Regions from separate parts of the Streptomyces hamibioticus genome, predicted to be linked through region 1. Evidence: riboswitches for the same ligand, from Rfam matches in the RefSeq annotation. Region 1 holds a riboswitch; each other region holds the start of a gene.
What was found. A riboswitch is a leader RNA that binds a small molecule or an ion and turns the genes downstream of it on or off. The one in region 1 is predicted to bind cyclic di-AMP.

Region 1 (3,626 bases):
GACCGGCTTCGCCTTCACCGAGAACATCCTCTACCTCGGCACCGCCTTCGGCACCGACCAGCTCGCCGGAGACCGCGGCATCGCCTCCGTCACCGCGGCGACGTTCTTCGTCCGCATCGTGATGTCGCCGTTCGCCCATCCGCTCTTCACGGTGCTCACCGGCATCGGCTTCGGCATCGCCGCGCTGTCCGCGGACGCCCGGCGGGCCGGACGCGTCCGCCGCATGCTGCTCCCGCCGGCCGGACTGCTCCTCGCGATGGGCATGCACGCCCTGTGGAACGGCTCGACGTCCTTCGGCGAGTACGGCTTCTTCGCCGTGTACGCGACCTTCATGGTGCCCGTGTTCGGCCTGCTCACCTGGCTGGTGATCTGGACCCGGCAGCGCGGGCTGCGCACCGTCCGGGCCGAGCTGGCCGCGTACGTCGCGGCCGGGTGGCTGGCGCCGGCCGAGCCCTTCGCGCTCGGCTCGATGCGCGCCCGCCGCATCGCCCGCGACCACGCCCGGCGCCACGCCGGGAAGGCGGCGGCACGGGCGGTGGCGGAGTACGAGGCGTACGCGACCTCGCTGGCGTTCCTCCGGCACCGGGGCGGCCGGGGCAGGGCGGGCGCCGACTTCGTCGTACGGGAACGGCGGCTGCTGGAGGAGCTGTGGCGGCGCCGGGAGGCAGCGCGCCCGGCCCTGGACTACGCGGCCCGGGCCACGGCACCGCCGGTACCCGTGATGCCCCCGCCCTGGCCCGCGTACGGCCCGCACCAGCCGTACGGGCCCTACGGGCGGCACGCACCGTACGCCCCGTACCCGCCGACCCGTACCACCACCCGTACCGCTCATGAACCGGCGCAACCAGCGCGACCGGCACAACCGGCAGCCCTGACGTCGGGGGGTCGCCGCCAGGACCGCCGGGGTTCAGGGCGGAGTGACCGTGAGGGCGTCAGACGTTGAGGCCCTTGCTCCGCAGCCAGGCCAGCGGGTCCACGCCGGAGCCGGACCCCTCGGGGTGCACCTCCAGGTGGAGGTGGGCCCCGGTCACGTTGCCCGTGGCGCCGACGCGGCCGATGACCTCGCCGGTGGTGACCTTCTGGCCGACGCTGACGCTGATGGAGGACTGGTGGGCGTACCAGATCTCGGTGCCGTCATCGAGGGTGAGCACCGTCTTGTAGCCGTACGACCCGTCCCAGCCGGCGGACGTGATGGTGCCGCTGTGCACGGCCTTGAGCAGCGTGCCCGTGGGTGCGGCGAAGTCGAGGCCGGTGTGGTGGCCGGAGGACCAGTAGGCACCGGCCTGCCCGAAGGTGGAGGAGATGGTGTACGAGGAGGTCGGCAGCGCGTACTGCTTGGCGAGCTGCGCCAGCCGCTCGGCCTCGGCCTTCTTGCGGGCCTCCTCTTCGGCCTTCTTCTTCGCGGCCGCGGCCTTGGCCTCCGCCTCCTGGGCCGCCTTCTCGGCGGCCTCCGCGGCCTTCTTCTCGGCGGCGGCCCGGGCCTCGGCGGCGGCCTTGCTCTCGACCTGGTCCTGCTGCTGTTCGGCCTGCGCCATGATCCGCGCCCGCAGCGCCTCACCGGCGTCGGCGGCGCCCTCGTCGGTGTCCGCGGACGCCACGGCGAGGTTGCTGAGCGGCGTCGCGGAGCCCTCGGGGGCCTTCTCCTCGTCCGAGATGAGGGAGCCGACGTTCGGCAGGTCGGGCATGGAGATCGACACCGGCGGCTTGCCGGTCTGCGCGCTGGCCATGCCGCCCGCTCCGACGGCGGCTATGACACCGACGCCGAGGACCGTGGAGCTGCGGGCGAGTCCGCCGCGCTGCTTGGCGACACGGTGCCGGCCGCGGACGGGCCGGACGGACTCCGCGGTGGGGTTCCACTCCTCCCACGGACCGTCGTCGCTGCGGGGTGCGCCATAGGCGAAGGTGTCGCTGTCGCGCTGGTTCGGCACGAACGGGGCCTCGGGGGCAGGCCGGTTGGACGCCACGTGGGCGTACTCCTTTCCTTCCTTCTCCGCCTACCGGGTTAGCTGACGGGTTCGGAGCAGGAAGGTCTCCTACGCGCGTATACGAGCCGTGTCTCCACGGCGCCATACGCGCGATTCACCCCAAGGTGGTGGTTCCCCGGTTCCTGCGCATCTCTGCGAAGGATTCGGCGCGTGCGCGCGGAGCCGCCTTCTGTGACGGCTGGGACGACCGCGCTGCGTTATCGAACGTTAATAGACCCGAGGCTCTTATTCCAAGCCGTTCCTCTTGATCATTAACGATCTCGCCACGGACACAGGCCCCAGGAGCGGCGAAAACCGGGCGAGTTGACTCGGCCTCAGCGCAGCCCCACCCGCCGTCGTTCAAGTTTCAACACCTGACGTTGTATCAGTTGTTATCGGAGGGCGCTCGACCGGTCACGACTCGTGACAATGATCAAGAACGGGTGATCAGGGGCGGATGATGAGGGCGGGTGGTCAGGGACCGTGCGGCCGGCGCACGGCGAGCAGCGCCATGTCGTCCGTCGTGCCGCCCCCCGTGTGCCGGTGCACGTCGTCGGCGAGCGCGTCGAGCAGTTCGCCGGGACGCCGGAACACCCGGCCGGCGAGCCGGGCCCGGGGGTCGTAGAACGCACCGCGGGCATCGCGGGCCTCGGACAGCCCGTCGGTGTGGAGCAGCAGCGTGGCCCCGCCGGGGAACCCGGTCTCCTCGGCCCGGTCGGGCCACCCGCCCAGCTCCCCCATGCCGAGCGGCAGGGCGGTGTGGCAGGCGGTCAGCGCGCGCAGGGTGCCGTCGGCGTGCAGCAGCAGCGGCGGCGGATGGCCGCGGTTGACGAGGCGCACGACCCCGTCGCCGTGCGGGAGTTCGGCGAGTACGGCGGTGGTGAAGCCCTCGTAGGCGTCCAGCCCCGCACGGCGGGCACCCTCGCGGGCCAGCGCCCGCTCCAGCCGCTGCGCGACCGCCTCCAGCGTCGCCTCCTGCTCGGCGGCCTCCCGGAACGCCCCGATCACCACGGCCACCGCCGCCACCGCGCCCATGCCCTTGCCGCGCACGTCCCCCACGATGAGCCGGACCCCGTGCGGGCTGTCCTGCACGGCGTACAGGTCGCCGCCGATGAAGGCGTCCGCCTGGGCCGCCTCGTAGCGGGCCGCGATCTCGAAGCCGCCGATCCGCTCCGCGGGCTCGGGCAGCACCGCCCGCTGGGCCGCCTCGGCGATCTCGCGGGCGGAGGCGAGGCGCTCGCCGGTCCGCCGCACGAAGGCGTTGACCAGGACGGCGAGGACCGCGACCGTCGCGATGGTGATCAGCTCGGTGATCGAGTCGATCCGATGGGCGACGCCGAGCGTGAGCTGCAACGTGCTCACGACGGCGACGGTCGCCGCCCCCGTGAGCACCGTGCCGCGCCGCGAGTAGAGCGGGGCGGCGATCAGGGGCGCGGCCGTGTACAGGGGCCCGGCGGTGAAGTACCGGGGGGTGAAGACGTCGTACACGGCACCGCCGACGATCAGCAGCACCGGGAGCAGGCGCACCAGGGTCCGGGCGTACGGGATGCGCCGCGGCTCGCGGCGGCCGGGACCGGGCGGTGCGGAGACCGGGGGCACGGGGGCGGGCGGGGCGGGAGCGGACGGCGTGGGGGCGGAGTGCGTGGGGGCGGAGTGCGTGGG
Region 2 (3,626 bases), 550 kb from region 1:
GCAACGGCACCTACGCCCTGCTCACCCACCCCGGGCAGCGGGCCCGGCTCCAGCGCTCCCTGGCCGCCGGCGACCACGCCCTGCTGGAGACCGGCGTCGAGGAACTCCTGCGCTACGACGGCCCCGTGGAGCTGGCCACCTGGCGGTTCGCCACCCGCCCGCTGACCATCGGCGGACAGGACATCGCCCCCGGCGACCCCGTCCTCGTCGTCCTCGCCGCCGCCGACCGGGACCCGGCGAGGTTCGCTGACCCCGACACCCTCGACCTCGCCCGTCGCGACAACCAGCACCTCGGATACGGCCACGGCATCCACTACTGCCTCGGCGCCCCGCTCGCCCGCCTGGAGGGCCAGACCGCGCTCGCCACCCTCCTGGCCCGCCTGCCCGACCTGCGCCTCGCCGAGGATCCCGCCGAACTGCGCTGGCGCGGCGGGCTCATCATGCGCGGACTGCGCACCCTGCCCGTGTCGTTCACACCGGCCCCGGCGGCGGGCCCCGCGGCGGACCCCGTCCCGGGACCCTCGGGCAAAGGTGACACGCGCTCAACTTCGTGATCTTCACGTGATCTGCGCGGCATGAACTTGTGACAAGTGATCGTCTGCCTATACGTTCACGGATCAGCGCGGCGCCGAGCGCCACCCGCCGCGCGGGTCAGCGCTGTCTCCGAAAGGTCTTCGCATGCTCTCCGGGAACGGTCGTCACCGCCGCCCCCGCCAGGCCCCGGCTCTCGTCGTCGCCGCCGGCGTGACCGGCTCCGCCATCGCGATCCCGCTCCTCGGGGCCTCCGGTGCCAGCGCGGCCGACGGCGCGGCGTGGGACCGTGTCGCCGAGTGCGAGACCGGCGGCGCCTGGAGCCAGAACAGCGGCAACGGCTACTACGGCGGGCTCCAGTTGCCCCAGGAGAAGTGGGAGCAGTACGGCGGCCTCGCCTACGCGTCGAGCGCCGACCAGGCCAGCCGGTCCCAGCAGATCAGAGTCGCCGAGAAGCTGCTCGCGGCCGAGGGCATCACCGCGTGGCCGACCTGCGGACTGCTCGCCGGCCTGGAGAACGACTCGCCGTCGGCGGTCGGCGGCGGCACCGCGGATGACGGATCGTCGGACGCGACGCCCACCGCTCCCACGTCACCCACGTCACCCACATCGGACGCATCGGGCACCCCCGGGGCGACAACGGAGTCCGCGCCCGAGACCGCGCCCGAGAGCGTGCCTGCGTCACCGACCGCCCCGGACCCCGACGCGTCCGCCTCGACGGCCGCGCCCACTCCGTCCGGCACTCCCACGAACGGCACGGACGAATCCCCCAAGTCCGACACGTCCGGCGAAAATGGCTCGCCCGCGGCGACCGCCACCGACTCGGCCACCGCAAAGCGCGACGACTCGGACAACTCCGGGCAGGGTGCCGGTTCTTCGGATCTGACGGACACCGGCCAGAGCGGCACCGGCCGCCACCGCGGCGAGAGCGCGGACGAGGGTGCCGGGGACGGTCGTACGGGCGAGTCGGCGGGGCGGCATGCCTCGCGCGGCGACGCCGCCGTGCGGGATGCCGCGGACGGCACGTACACGGTCCGCTCCGGCGACAGTCTCTGGGGCATCGCCGACTCCCTTGAACTGGACGGCGGGTGGCGCGCGCTCTACGCCGCCAACGAGGAGGCCGTGGGTGCCGACCCGGACCACATCCTGCCCGGTCAGACGCTTGCAGTGCGGGTCGAATCGGGCGAAAAGTAGCGGGAGTTCATGTCAGGGTTCGGGCGCTGATGTCCGGTTTAGATGCCGTGAGAGATAGGTCTCAGAAGCCCTGATCGTCTTTGAAAATCCGCGGTGCGCGTGACTACGGTCGTGATCGCTCGCCATCGCGGGCCCCGGCTGCCGCAACGCCGAATCCTGCCAGCGGCCGTCCGGGAACAGTCGTCGCGTCAAGCGCCGTAGGCAGGAGCGGGGGACCCAAGGTAAGTGCCCGACCGGCCAGTTGCGCCGGAACGGCTAGGGGTGAAGCCGCGCTTCTCGTAAAGAGAGGTGTGGCCGGGCAATTCCACCGGCCCGAACCCGACAGCTCACCTCGTAGGCGTCGGTGAGGGGATCCAACCATGCTGTTTTCCGGCAAGGGCAAGCACCGTCGTCCGTCCAAGGCCACTCGCGCCATCGCCGTCGCCGGCGTCACCGGCGCCGCCGTCGCCGCCCCGCTGATGGCGGCCGGCAACGCCTCCGCCGCCACCGCCGCAGAGTGGGACGCCGTCGCCCAGTGCGAGTCCGGCGGCAACTGGTCCATCAACACCGGCAACGGCTACTACGGCGGTCTGCAGTTCTCCGCCTCCACCTGGGCCGGCTACGGCGGCACCCAGTACGCGGCCACCGCCGACCAGGCCACCAAGGCCCAGCAGATCGAGATCGCCGAGAAGGTCCTCGCGGGCCAGGGCAAGGGTGCCTGGCCGGTCTGTGGCAAGAACCTGTCCAGCGCCCCGTACGGCGGTGGCGGCTCCACCGAGTCCGGCGGTTCCTCGAACGGCTCCTCGAACAGCGCCTCCGGTGCCACCGAGAGCCGCGAGACCGAGCAGAAGGCCTCCCGTTCGCAGGAGCGCCCGGCCGCGCCCAAGGCCGAGGAGAGCAAGAAGACCGTCACCACCCCGACCGGCAAGAAGGTCGAGAAGGGCGACGGCGAGTACAAGGTCGTCAAGGGTGACACCCTCAGCTCCATCGCCACCGAGCACGGCGTCGAGGGCGGCTGGCAGAAGCTGTTCCAGCTGAACGACGACATCGTCGAGGAAGCCGACCTGATCTACCCGGGTCAGCAGCTGCACCTGAAGTAAGCAGCGGCCCGCAGTCCCCCCGTCCCGGTGCGTGTTCCCCCGTACGCACCGGGGCGGGGTTTTTCGCGCCGCCGTCCCGGGGAACCGGTGAGCCGCCGACCGCCGACCGCCGACCGCCGACCGCCGACCGCCGACCGCCGCCCGCCGGGCCCGGGAGCCGTCGCCGGGAATCCGGGGATACGCCTTTGTTCCGTTCGGAAACAATTTGCTCTCGGTTCTGTCCAAGGGGTGGGTGACCGGCTGGCCGATCGCCCGGAGCCGGTTAGGCTCATCCCGCAGAGCCCCACGGCCGGCCCGCACAGCCACCGCGGACCTGCCCAACAGCGTCACATCCACGAAGGAGATGCTCGTGCCGTCCATCGACGTCGTCGTAGCCCGGGAAATCCTGGACTCCCGAGGCAACCCCACGGTCGAGGTCGAGGTCGGCCTCGACGACGGCAGCACGGGTCGTGCCGCCGTCCCGTCCGGCGCCTCCACCGGCGCCTTCGAGGCCATCGAGCTCCGCGACGGCGACACCAGCCGCTATCAGGGCAAGGGTGTCGAGAAGGCCGTCCTGGCCGTCATCGAGCAGATCGGCCCGGAGCTGGTCGGCTACGACGCCACCGAGCAGCGCCTGATCGACCAGGCCATGTTCGACCTGGACGCCACCGACAACAAGGGCTCCCTCGGCGCCAACGCCATCCTCGGCGTCTCGCTCGCCGTCGCCCACGCCGCCTCCGAGGCCAGCGACCTGCCGCTCTTCCGCTACCTGGGCGGCCCCAACGCGCACCTGCTGCCGGTGCCGATGATGAACATCCTGAACGGCGGGTCGCACGCCGACTC
Region 3 (3,626 bases), 2.1 Mb from region 1:
AAGCCGAGCCGGCCGGCCTCGACGGCGTCGCCACGATCATGGCACGCGCCTTCTCCGAGGGCACCGACAAGCTCTCCGCCGAGGAGTTCGCCGCCGAGCTGGAGCGCTGCGGCGCCACCCTCGACTCGCACGCCGACCACCCCGGCGTACGGCTCAGCCTCGAGGTGCCGGCCTCCCGGCTGGCCAAGGGCCTCGGTCTGGTCGCCGACGCCCTGCGGGCCCCCGCCTTCGCCGACAGCGAGGTTGAGCGGCTGGTGCGCAACCGGCTCGACGAGATCCCGCATGAGCTGGCCAACCCCTCCCGCCGGGCCGCCAAGGAGCTGTCCAAGGAGCTGTTCCCGGCCGACTCGCGCATGTCGCGCCCGCGCCAGGGCACCGAGGAGACGGTCGCCGCCATCGACTCCGCGGCCGTACGCGCCTTCTACGAGCGGCACGTCCGCCCCGCCACGGCCACCGTCGTGGTCGTCGGCGACCTCACCGGCGTCGACCTCGACGCGCTGCTCGGTGACACGCTCGGCGCGTGGACCGGGTCCGCCGCCGAACCGCGCCCGGTGCCCCCGGTGTCCGCCGACGACACCGGCCGGGTCGTGATCGTGGACCGCCCCGGCGCCGTCCAGACCCAGCTGCTGATCGGCCGTACCGGGGCCGACCGGCACGACCGCGTGTGGCCCGCCCAGGTGCTCGGCACGTACTGCCTGGGCGGCACGCTCACCTCCCGCCTGGACCGCGTCCTGCGCGAGGAGAAGGGCTACACCTACGGCGTGCGGGCGTTCGGCCAGGTCCTGCGCTCCGCACCGGACGGCACGGGCGCGGCGATGCTCGCCATCAGCGGATCCGTCGACACCCCGAACACCGGTCCGGCCCTCGCCGACCTGTGGACCGTGCTGCGCACGCTCGCCGCGGAGGGGCTGACCGACGCCGAGCGGGACGTCGCCGTGCAGAACCTGGTCGGGGTGGCGCCGCTGAAGTACGAGACCGCGGCGGCCGTGGCGAGCACGCTGGCCGACCAGGTCGAGCAGCACCTGCCCGACGACTTCCAGGCGACGCTCTATCAGCAGCTCGCCGCCACCGGCACGGTGGAGGCCACCGCGGCGGTCGTGAACGCCTTCCCGGTGGACCGTCTGGTGACGGTCCTCGTCGGCGACGCGGCGCAGATCAAGGAGCCGGTCGAGGCTCTCGGGATCGGTGAAGTCACCGTCGTGACGGCCGAGTAGCCGCCGGACGGCGGGCCGTCCGGCGGCACGCGCGCGTGGGGCCCTGGTGACGCAAGTGTCACCAGGGCCCCGCTATGTCTGAATTGAGGGAGAGATGCCTGTCTGGCCTGTGGTGTGCGCAACAAAACCGCTGTTTCGTTTGGGAATTGAAAGTCCCCCGCCTTAGCGTCTTCCGGGCTGTTCGTCAGGCATTGCGTCGCACCCGCGACACCGGACAGCCATCGCCGAGTCCCCGTACGGCGCGAGCCAGGGGAGCCGGGGACCCACCGCAGTCCCTGGGGTGAATCGGACGCCCGCGCACAGCGAGGGGGTCCGTAGGAGACCTTCCTGCTCCGAACCCGTCAGCTAACCCGGTAGGCGAGAGGGAAGGAAAGGACGAGCCTGTTCATGGCGTTCACGCGCGCCACCGGCAAGCACCGCCGGCCCAGCCGGATGCAGCGCACCACCGCCCGCGCGGCGGGGGTCGCGGCCCTCACCACTTCGGGTGTCGTCGGCACCCTCACGGCACCGGCGCTCGCCGCCGAGCCGGCCCCCGAGCAGACCGGCCTCACCCCGGTCGTCACCATCGGCGACTCCGTGGCCCAGCAGATAGACACCCAGGCCGCCGTCCAGCGGGAGGCGGCCGAGGAGGCCGCCGCCGAGAAGCAGGCCCGGGAGGCCGCGCGCAAGAGGGCGGCCGAGGCCGCGCAGGTGGCCGCCGAGCAGGCCCGCGAGGCCAAGGAGCGCGCCGCCCGGGAGGCCGAGCGCAAGCGCCTCACCACCTATGTCGCCCCGATCAGCGGCTCCTACGTGTCCACCGCCTACCGGGCCACCAGCGGCCTGTGGTCCTCCGGCAGCCACACCGGCATCGACTTCCACGCCGCGTCCGGCACCTCCGTGCGCGCGGTCGGCGTCGGTACCGTCGTCGAGGCCGGCTGGGGCGGGGCGTACGGCAACCAGGTCGTGATCAGGATGCACGACGGCACCTACACCCAGTACGGGCACCTGTCCTCCATCGGCGTCTCGGTGGGCCAGGCGGTCGTTCCCGGTCAGCAGATCGGCCTCGCCGGCTCCACCGGCAACTCCACCGGACCGCACCTGCACTTCGAGGCCCGGACGAGCCCGGAGTACGGCTCGGACATCGACCCCGTGGCCTACCTCCGCTCCCACGGCGTCAGCCTCTGACGACCTCCGCCGGCCGCCCGCGCCCCCGGGCGTGACGGCGCTCGCAGGCCCCGGCCCCCGTGCCGGGGCTTTCGGTGTTTCCGCACGCTGCGGCTGACCAAAAAACAGTCATGAATTCCGGCTCGCCGTCGGAAATTCCCGCGCATTGCCATAGAGTCACGGAACACGTGTCAATCATCGGCGGTGCACGGGATCAATGCGGAGGTCGGTCATGCGTATTCCGGCGCACTCGGTCTGCACGGCGATCCGAAACGACATCGTCGCCGGTGTCTACGAGCGCGGCAGCCGGCTCACCGAGGAACTCCTCGCGCGCCGCTACGGCGTCTCCCGCGTCCCCGTGCGCGAAGCCCTGCGCACCCTGGAGGCCGAGGGCTTCGTGGTGACCCGGAGGCACGCGGGCGCGTGCGTGGCGGAACCCACCGAGCAGGAGGCCGCCGACCTGCTGGAGATGCGGCTGCTGCTGGAGCCCCTCGGTGCCGCGCGGGCCGCCCAGCGCCGCACGGATGCCCATCTCAAGGTGCTGCGCGGTCTGGTCCGGCTGGGGCAGGCCCGCGCCCGCCAGGGCACCAGCGACGACCTGCGCTCCCTGAACGGCTGGTTCCACGAGACGCTCGCCCAGGCTTCCGGCAGTCCCGCCCTCATCGCGATGCTGGCCCAGCTGCGGCACAAGATCGCCTGGATGTACGCGGTGGAGGCGCCGGCCGGGCCGGCGGAGTCGTGGGCGGAGCTCGGGGCGATCGTCGACGCCGTGGCCCGCGGCGACGGCGAGCGCGCGCGGGCGCTCACCGCGCTGCACACCGAACGGTCGGCGGCGGCGCACCGGCTGCGCCTCGCCTCCGGGGGTGAGCGGACGGGCCGTGTGAGGAACTCGCAACGTGCCGTAAACACGCCGAGCCTGCGGAATTAACGCGGGCGTCGTACACAAGAGGGGCCGATAATTCGAGGGGATTTTCTTTTCCCTGGGGCGCGACTGATTCCTGCCGCCCGTAAAAAGCGAAATGCGAAGGGCTCGCCCGGTAATCCGGACGAGCCCTTCGGTGTTGCGGACCGCTGGGAGGCGGCTGCCTCAGACGGTCTCGGGAAGCTCCTCGAGCCCCTCGGAGACCAGCTTCGCCAGCCGGTCCAGGGCGGCGTCCGCGCCCTCGGCGTCGGAGGCGAGCACGATCTCCTCGCCACCCTGGGCGCCCAGGCCCAGGACGGCCAGCATGGAGGCCGCGTTGACGGGGTTGCCGTCGGCCTTGGCGATCG

Region 2: linked by a shared signal. The riboswitch ahead of ACLGIH_RS20570 (transglycosylase family protein) and the one ahead of ACLGIH_RS17765 (M23 family metallopeptidase) in region 1 are both predicted to bind cyclic di-AMP.
Region 3: linked by a shared signal. The riboswitch ahead of ACLGIH_RS08190 (M23 family metallopeptidase) and the one ahead of ACLGIH_RS17765 (M23 family metallopeptidase) in region 1 are both predicted to bind cyclic di-AMP.

What each region holds. Positions count from the first base shown of each region.
Region 1 covers NZ_JBKKQY010000001.1:3,942,261-3,945,886, reverse strand. The annotation lists gene ACLGIH_RS17770 (PrsW family intramembrane metalloprotease) at 1-943, shown strand, start outside; gene ACLGIH_RS17765 (M23 family metallopeptidase) at 933-1,964, opposite strand; cyclic di-AMP (ydaO/yuaA leader) riboswitch at 1,977-2,144, opposite strand; gene ACLGIH_RS17760 (PP2C family protein-serine/threonine phosphatase) at 2,439-3,563, opposite strand.
Region 2 covers NZ_JBKKQY010000001.1:4,496,832-4,500,457, forward strand. The annotation lists partial or broken gene ACLGIH_RS20560 (cytochrome P450) at 1-554, shown strand, start outside; gene ACLGIH_RS20565 (transglycosylase family protein) at 679-1,725, shown strand; cyclic di-AMP (ydaO/yuaA leader) riboswitch at 1,909-2,080, shown strand; gene ACLGIH_RS20570 (transglycosylase family protein) at 2,085-2,804, shown strand; gene eno (phosphopyruvate hydratase) at 3,154-3,626, shown strand, end outside.
Region 3 covers NZ_JBKKQY010000001.1:1,827,247-1,830,872, reverse strand. The annotation lists gene ACLGIH_RS08195 (M16 family metallopeptidase) at 1-1,214, shown strand, start outside; cyclic di-AMP (ydaO/yuaA leader) riboswitch at 1,427-1,589, shown strand; gene ACLGIH_RS08190 (M23 family metallopeptidase) at 1,602-2,378, shown strand; gene ACLGIH_RS08185 (GntR family transcriptional regulator) at 2,590-3,285, shown strand; gene ACLGIH_RS08180 (HPr family phosphocarrier protein) at 3,445-3,626, opposite strand, start outside.